DNA from 3 places in the Anoxybacillus sp. UARK-01 genome. Region 2 is predicted to be linked to each of the others. Evidence: a T-box and tRNA genes for the amino acid it is inferred to sense, from the RefSeq annotation. Region 2 holds a T-box; the other regions hold tRNA genes.

Region 1 (2,237 bases), 180 kb from region 2:
GCTCAGCGACGAGCATTTCCTCTCTGAGCAAACAGCGAGTTGCCTCGACGCATTGTGCTTCTTCGAATGTCTTGAAGAGGAAGAGGCAGTAGAAAAATACGAATAATGATTCGTTAGTTTTTGTGTTTATCCACTATTCCGCAATAGCTCAGCGGTAGAGCAACCGGCTGTTAACCGGTAGGTCGTAGGTTCGAATCCTACTTGCGGAGCCATTTTGGAGAGCTGTCCGAGTGGTCGAAGGAGCACGATTGGAAATCGTGTAGACGTTAACAGCGTCTCAAGGGTTCGAATCCCTTGCTCTCCGCCACTATTTCATGTAATGGCCCGTTGGTCAAGTGGTTAAGACACCGCCCTTTCACGGCGGTAACACGGGTTCGAATCCCGTACGGGTCACTTTTAGGAGGATTAGCTCAGCTGGGAGAGCACTTGCCTTACAAGCAAGGGGTCGGCGGTTCGATCCCGTCATCCTCCACCATACATACTATTGATTGAAAAAAATATAATTTTGTCATCGCGGGGTGGAGCAGCCTGGTAGCTCGTCGGGCTCATAACCCGAAGGTCGCAGGTTCAAATCCTGCCCCCGCAACCAAATAAAACGGTTGGTCCCGTAGTGTAGTGGTTAACATGCCTGCCTGTCACGCAGGAGATCGCGGGTTCGAGTCCCGTCGGGACCGCCATAAAATATGTATGGCTCGGTAGCTCAGTCGGTAGAGCAAAGGACTGAAAATCCTTGTGTCGGCGGTTCGATTCCGTCCCGAGCCACCATTTATTTTATCCAACGCATCTTATGAATGCCGGCTTAGCTCAATTGGTAGAGACGAGCGGAGCATCGGTGAAATGACTGCGAGTTGCCTCGACGCATTGGACATCTTGAAATGTCTTGAAGAGGAAGAGGCACAGAACATGTGCTTTTATGGTTAGTTCTATAGATAAAGCCGGCTTAGCTCAATTGGTAGAGCAACTGACTTGTAATCAGTAGGTTGCGGGTTCAAGTCCTGCAGCCGGCATCGATTTATTAAAGTAATGGCGGCTATGGCGAAGTGGTTAACGCACCAGATTGTGGCTCTGGCATTCGTGGGTTCGATTCCCACTAGTCGCCCCATACATATTATCCCAAGACATTTGTGATAAAAGATTTGATAGTCGCGCGGATGTAGTTTAATGGTAAAACCTCAGCCACGAGCGATACATCATTGAATAGGCGACGAGTTGCCTCGACGCACAAAGCATCTTAGAATGAACTGGTAGAGGAAGAGGCATGGTATATCGGGACACTAGAAATTTGTAATAAAAAATTTGATAATTATGCGGGTGTAGTTTAGTGGTAAAACCTCAGCCTTCCAAGCTGATGTCGTGGGTTCGATTCCCATCACCCGCTTGTATACGGGCCTATAGCTCAGCTGGTTAGAGCGCACGCCTGATAAGCGTGAGGTCGGTGGTTCAAGTCCACTTAGGCCCATCTTTCTTTTTGTAAAGCGTTTTCTTTGCATAAAGTTTGGTGACATGTGCTGCCTATCTATAGGTGTTCTGTGAATTTCTTCTATAACATTGGTCAGTTAGCTTTTGTTTTCATCTACTATTCCGCAATCGCTCAGCGACGAGCATTTCTCCTCTGAGCAAACAGCGAGTTGCCTCGACGCATTGTACTTCTTCGAATGTCTTGAAGAGGAAGAGGCAGTAGAAAAATACGAATAATGATTCGTTAGTTTTTGTGTTTATCCACTATTCCGCAATAGCTCAGCGGTAGAGCAACCGGCTGTTAACCGGTAGGTCGTAGGTTCGAATCCTACTTGCGGAGCCATTGGAGAAGTACCCAAGTGGCTGAAGGGGACGGTTTGCTAAACCGTTAGGTCGCGTTTTTGCGGCGCGCGGGTTCAAATCCCGCCTTCTCCGCCACTGCTGAATGCAAGGCCCGTTGGTCAAGTGGTTAAGACACCGCCCTTTCACGGCGGTAACACGGGTTCGAATCCCGTACGGGTCATAAGTAAAAAGCACTGTGCTAAAGCATAGTGTTTTTTACTTTATATAAAATCATTTAAAGATAAAACGAGTGTCATCTTCAAAACACACGGGAGAAGAGATGATGCTCGATCACCGACCGTGGAAAAACGGTATAACTCTATTATGTTAACATAATAAGTTACATCATACGCCTCAAAAATATTCGTTCCTCCAATTATTTAGAGAGCAACATTTATAAAAAAACTTGATCTATATAATATTGTGCACTTCTGTTT
Region 2 (2,237 bases):
ATGGAAGAAGCTGCTGACAAGAAAAGAACGAGACAAGACAAGACTTTTTCTGATTGAAGGGTTCCATTTAGTGGAGGAAGCTTTAGCAAGCGGTGTTTCGCTTGTTCAATTGATCATTGAGGAAAGCAAGGCCATTCCTTCAGAATGGAATGTGGGCCATATTCCGATTACAGTTGTTACAGAAGGAGTAATGCGGGAGATCAGCGATACGGAAACCCCGCAAGGAATTGCGGCCGTATGCAGGCAATTAAGCGATGAATCGCTTGATTGGAGCAAAGCTAAGCTGCTTCTTGTGGATGCGGTGCAAGATCCGGGGAATGTGGGGACGATGATTCGCACAGCTGATGCGGCCGGCGTGGATGCTGTGATTCTTGGAGAGGGATGTGTAGATGTGTACAATCCGAAAGTCATTCGCGCTACACAAGGTTCGCTTTTTCATTTGCCGATCATCCGCGGTTCCCTTAGCAAATGGATGCAAACGTTAAAGGAAAAAAAAATTCCAATTTACGGGACATCTTTAGAAAATGGCGATGATTATCGAAAAGTACACGCTAGCGGTGCGTTTGCTCTTCTTGTCGGCAATGAAGGAAGCGGCGTCAGCAAGGAATGGCTTGAGCAGACGACGAAAAATTTGTACATTCCTATTCATGGACAAGCTGAATCACTGAACGTGGCAGTGGCCACCGGGATTTTGCTTTACCATTTGCGGGGATAAACGTAAAAGATACACTACTGAATGAATCCTAAAAGAAACGATTCAATATGGAAAAGCATTGTTCCATGCGGTTATTGAACGGCTCGATGTACAAAATGCCCGAAATGGAACAAATGAAGAGGGGCATTGCTCATTTGCAAGGAGAGGTGAAGCGGTTCAAAGAAGACGCCTCTGCACAAAAAGAAGATGTGGCTATGTTAAAAAGAGAGAGTTCCAGTTTAACATCATCCACCGAGAAGTCTTCCATTTCTTAACGAGGGGGAGATGGGGAGGTTCATCAGAGGAACAAGCACGGCAAGTAGAGCGGCTTTCGGCTCACACAATGGAGCAAGAAGCTGATAGAGTGGAATGGGGAAGCGTGAGATAGTAATCGTATACGTTTGTTCGCTCAGCAGATAGTGGTTGCAACAGATGGATGGATTGCCTATAATATAAAAATAATGAAATAAGAAAAATAACGATGAAAGAGAAGAGTAGCTTGTCCCTCGCCATCCAGGGAGAAAACGCCGGAGACTGGGAGCGTTTTTATGGTAGAAGCAAGTGAATTCACCTCTGGAGTTGACGCTTGGACCATTTTGCTATTGCAAAATGTAAAGGCGTTCCGGCCATGGCCGTTATCGCAATGAAGTGAACAGCGCTTTTTCGCTGTTAACAAGGGTGGTACCGCGATTTCACTCGTCCCTTATGCAGGGGGCGAGTTTTTTATTTTTGCATAGAGGAGGTTTTTTCATGAAAGAACGTTTACAGCAGCTTCAGCAAGAGGCGCTTGAAAAAATTACGCAGGCGAATGACTTAAAAGCGCTCAATGAGGTGCGCGTAGCGTATCTCGGCAAAAAAGGACCGATTACCGAAGTGCTGCGCGGAATGGGAGCATTGTCTCCTGAGGAACGCCCAGTGATGGGGGCGCTTGTCAATGAGGTGCGTGAAGCGATCCAAACAGCAATCGAAGAAAAACAAGCAGAGCTTGAGCAACAGGAGGTCGAGAAAAAATTAGCAGCTGAAGCGATTGATGTAACGCTTCCAGGGCGCCCAGTGCGCCGAGGAAATCATCATCCTTTGACGCGCGTAATTGAAGAAATTGAAGATTTGTTTATCGGCATGGGGTATACGATTGCCGAAGGGCCAGAAGTCGAAAAAGACTACTACAACTTCGAGGCTCTCAATCTTCCGAAAGGTCATCCGGCGCGCGATATGCAAGATTCGTTCTATATTACAGAGGAAATTTTGCTGCGCACGCATACATCTCCGGTACAGGCGCGCACGATGGAGAAGCATCAAGGACGCGGTCCTGTGAAAATCATTTGCCCGGGAAAAGTATACCGACGGGACAACGACGATGCGACGCATTCACATCAGTTTACTCAAATTGAAGGGCTTGTTGTCGATGAGAACATCCGCATGAGCGATTTAAAAGGAACGCTGCGCGAGTTTGCCCGCAAGATGTTTGGCGAAGATCGCGACATTCGTTTTCGTCCAAGCTTTTTCCCGTTTACGGAGCCGTCTGTGGAAGTGGATGTCTCTT
Region 3 (2,237 bases), on a different contig from region 2:
TGATCGATAAGCTTCAAACAAATGCATAAATGCAGCCATAGAGATCCCCCTTTGTTGCGCAAAAGTACAAAATTCATTATACAACGATTGTATGATAAAATCATAAAAACAGATTATTCCGAATGTGAATGGCTCTAAGGCGTTAATTTAGGCAAAGGCTAGATGACGGTTGTTTTTGGCCGTTTTTCCTTAAAAAATATATTGACAAATTATTTGTATCGATATAGAATAAAAATCGTCGCTATTTAAATATAGATAGTGACGGCTTGAAAAAAATCATGTTGACAATCTCACTTGTTTTATTATAATAATACTTGCTTACGTTTTTAAGCATGCGGAAGTAGTTCAGTGGTAGAACACCACCTTGCCAAGGTGGGGGTCGCGGGTTCGAGTCCCGTCTTCCGCTTCAAAAGGATCTTTGTAATCGGTGCTCAAGTGTGAATGGTTGCTTTAGAGCGGGAAGTAGCTCAGCTTGGTAGAGCACATGGTTCGGGTCCATGAGGTCGCAGGTTCAAATCCTGTCTTCCCGATCAGTTTCATTTTTGGGGCCTTAGCTCAGCTGGGAGAGCGCCTGCTTTGCACGCAGGAGGTCATCGGTTCGATCCCGATAGGCTCCATCGAATGGAGGAGTACCCAAGTCTGGCTGAAGGGGTCGGTTTCGAAAACCGATAGGGGTGTCACAGCCCGCGGGGGTTCGAATCCCTCCTCCTCCGTCCTATACATATCGCATGATTAGATGTCATACATATAAGTGATAGCGGAATCATAGAAGTTTTATTGCAATAATTTTAAAGACATACATATGTTTAATTGTTTTCGGTGAATTCGTTTTGTTGTATAGGAAAGTAAAGGGGATTTATGGTCAACTTATCTGGAATGTTTGATCAATGACCCGTCGCCTATGTCATATTGACAAAATAGCTGTTCTGCACCATGTTTTAATGTACGGATGCGAATGGAAAGAGAAAGGCGATATAAACATAGGACCAATATACATCGTATCATGGCTCGATAGCTCAGTCGGTAGAGCAAAGGACTGAAAATCCTTGTGTCGGCGGTTCGATTCCGTCTCGAGCCATTTTTTATAGCTGGAGGGGTAGCGAAGTGGCCAAACGCGGCGGACTGTAAATCCGCTCCCTGTGGGTTCGGCGGTTCGAATCCGTCCCCCTCCACCAGTTAGGGGCATAGTTTAATGGTAGAACAGAGGTCTCCAAAACCTCCGGTGTGGGTTCGATTCCTACTGCCCCTGCCATTTTCCAGCATGGCGGCTATGGCGAAGTGGTTAACGCACCAGATTGTGGCTCTGGCATTCGTGGGTTCGATTCCCACTAGTCGCCCCTTTTGAATATGAAGAGGATTGGGGTATAGCCAAGCGGTAAGGCAACGGACTTTGACTCCGTGATGCGTTGGTTCGAATCCAGCTACCCCAGCCAAATGCGGAAGTAGTTCAGTGGTAGAACACCACCTTGCCAAGGTGGGGGTCGCGGGTTCGAGTCCCGTCTTCCGCTTTGATGGCGGCATAGCCAAGTGGTAAGGCAGAGGTCTGCAAAACCTTTACCCCCGGTTCGAATCCGGGTGCCGCCTTTGTTGCGAGTGCAGTTTAGTGGCAAAACTTCAGCCACGAGCGATACGTCATTGAATATGTGACGAGTTGCTGATGTCGTTGGTTCGAGTCCCGTCACCCGCTTGTGGCGGTCCAATGGATCGACGAACCGTCTCATTGCTCTGTTTTTCGAACAAATGAAAGAGGCATAGCAAATTGCTTGTGACAGGAGCTTAGGATGATGTCCCAGTAGCTCAGCTGGATAGAGCAGCGGCCTTCTAAGCCGTCGGTCGGGAGTTCGAGTCTCTCCTGGGACGCTGAAAAAAAGGTGTTTCCTTTTATTAGGAAACACCTTTTTTAATGAGCAAAAGCAGCTCTTTTGCTTCAGGTTAGTATCGATTGGTCTTTTGTAGTTGTTCCTTTAGATAGGTCTGAGTTCTGAAATCGTAACATGTTGAGCGATTTGAAGGGAAGCCGTATTTTTATTGAAGCTGCAGTTTGCGCGTTGGATCATTGATTGCTTCTATATGGCCCCTTGATTATTTTAGCGTGGTTTGCGCTTCAAGGTAGGATTTTGGCACTTTATGGACTTCGTATGCTGTACAAATTCCCGACTCAATCGCCCCTTGGATCCACCCGTGAACCGTTGAAGCGTGTTCTCCTGCAAAATAGACTCTTCCTTCGGGAGAACCGA

The links. The T-box of region 2 lies ahead of pheS (phenylalanine--tRNA ligase subunit alpha). A T-box ahead of a tRNA ligase gene usually reads a tRNA of that ligase, here a tRNA-Phe.
Region 1: it encodes a tRNA-Phe, which carries the amino acid that the T-box ahead of pheS (phenylalanine--tRNA ligase subunit alpha) is inferred to sense. The anticodon was not compared.
Region 3: it encodes a tRNA-Phe, which carries the amino acid that the T-box ahead of pheS (phenylalanine--tRNA ligase subunit alpha) is inferred to sense. The anticodon was not compared.

Annotation. Positions count from the first base shown of each region.
Region 1 is NZ_NASY01000042.1:1,015-3,251, forward strand. It holds tRNA gene B6A27_RS09700 (tRNA-Asn) at 138-212, shown strand; tRNA gene B6A27_RS09705 (tRNA-Ser) at 217-307, shown strand; tRNA gene B6A27_RS09710 (tRNA-Glu) at 322-393, shown strand; tRNA gene B6A27_RS09715 (tRNA-Val) at 400-475, shown strand; tRNA gene B6A27_RS09720 (tRNA-Met) at 513-589, shown strand; tRNA gene B6A27_RS09725 (tRNA-Asp) at 602-677, shown strand; tRNA gene B6A27_RS09730 (tRNA-Phe) at 690-765, shown strand; tRNA gene B6A27_RS09735 (tRNA-Thr) at 935-1,007, shown strand; tRNA gene B6A27_RS09740 (tRNA-His) at 1,027-1,102, shown strand; tRNA gene B6A27_RS09745 (tRNA-Gly) at 1,308-1,378, shown strand; tRNA gene B6A27_RS09750 (tRNA-Ile) at 1,386-1,459, shown strand; tRNA gene B6A27_RS09755 (tRNA-Asn) at 1,727-1,801, shown strand; tRNA gene B6A27_RS09760 (tRNA-Ser) at 1,804-1,896, shown strand; tRNA gene B6A27_RS09765 (tRNA-Glu) at 1,910-1,981, shown strand.
Region 2 is NZ_NASY01000042.1:180,340-182,576, forward strand. It holds gene B6A27_RS10585 (TrmH family RNA methyltransferase) at 1-715, shown strand, start outside; gene B6A27_RS10590 (hypothetical protein) at 763-969, shown strand; T-box leader at 1,167-1,401, shown strand; gene pheS (phenylalanine--tRNA ligase subunit alpha) at 1,445-2,237, shown strand, end outside.
Region 3 is NZ_NASY01000047.1:441,157-443,393, forward strand. It holds gene B6A27_RS14410 (hypothetical protein) at 1-39, opposite strand, end outside; tRNA gene B6A27_RS14415 (tRNA-Gly) at 335-406, shown strand; tRNA gene B6A27_RS14420 (tRNA-Pro) at 457-530, shown strand; tRNA gene B6A27_RS14425 (tRNA-Ala) at 545-617, shown strand; tRNA gene B6A27_RS14430 (tRNA-Ser) at 624-713, shown strand; tRNA gene B6A27_RS14435 (tRNA-Phe) at 1,006-1,078, shown strand; tRNA gene B6A27_RS14440 (tRNA-Tyr) at 1,091-1,175, shown strand; tRNA gene B6A27_RS14445 (tRNA-Trp) at 1,179-1,252, shown strand; tRNA gene B6A27_RS14450 (tRNA-His) at 1,265-1,337, shown strand; tRNA gene B6A27_RS14455 (tRNA-Gln) at 1,359-1,433, shown strand; tRNA gene B6A27_RS14460 (tRNA-Gly) at 1,437-1,508, shown strand; tRNA gene B6A27_RS14465 (tRNA-Cys) at 1,514-1,584, shown strand; tRNA gene B6A27_RS14470 (tRNA-Arg) at 1,787-1,860, shown strand; gene B6A27_RS14475 (flavin monoamine oxidase family protein) at 2,083-2,237, opposite strand, start outside.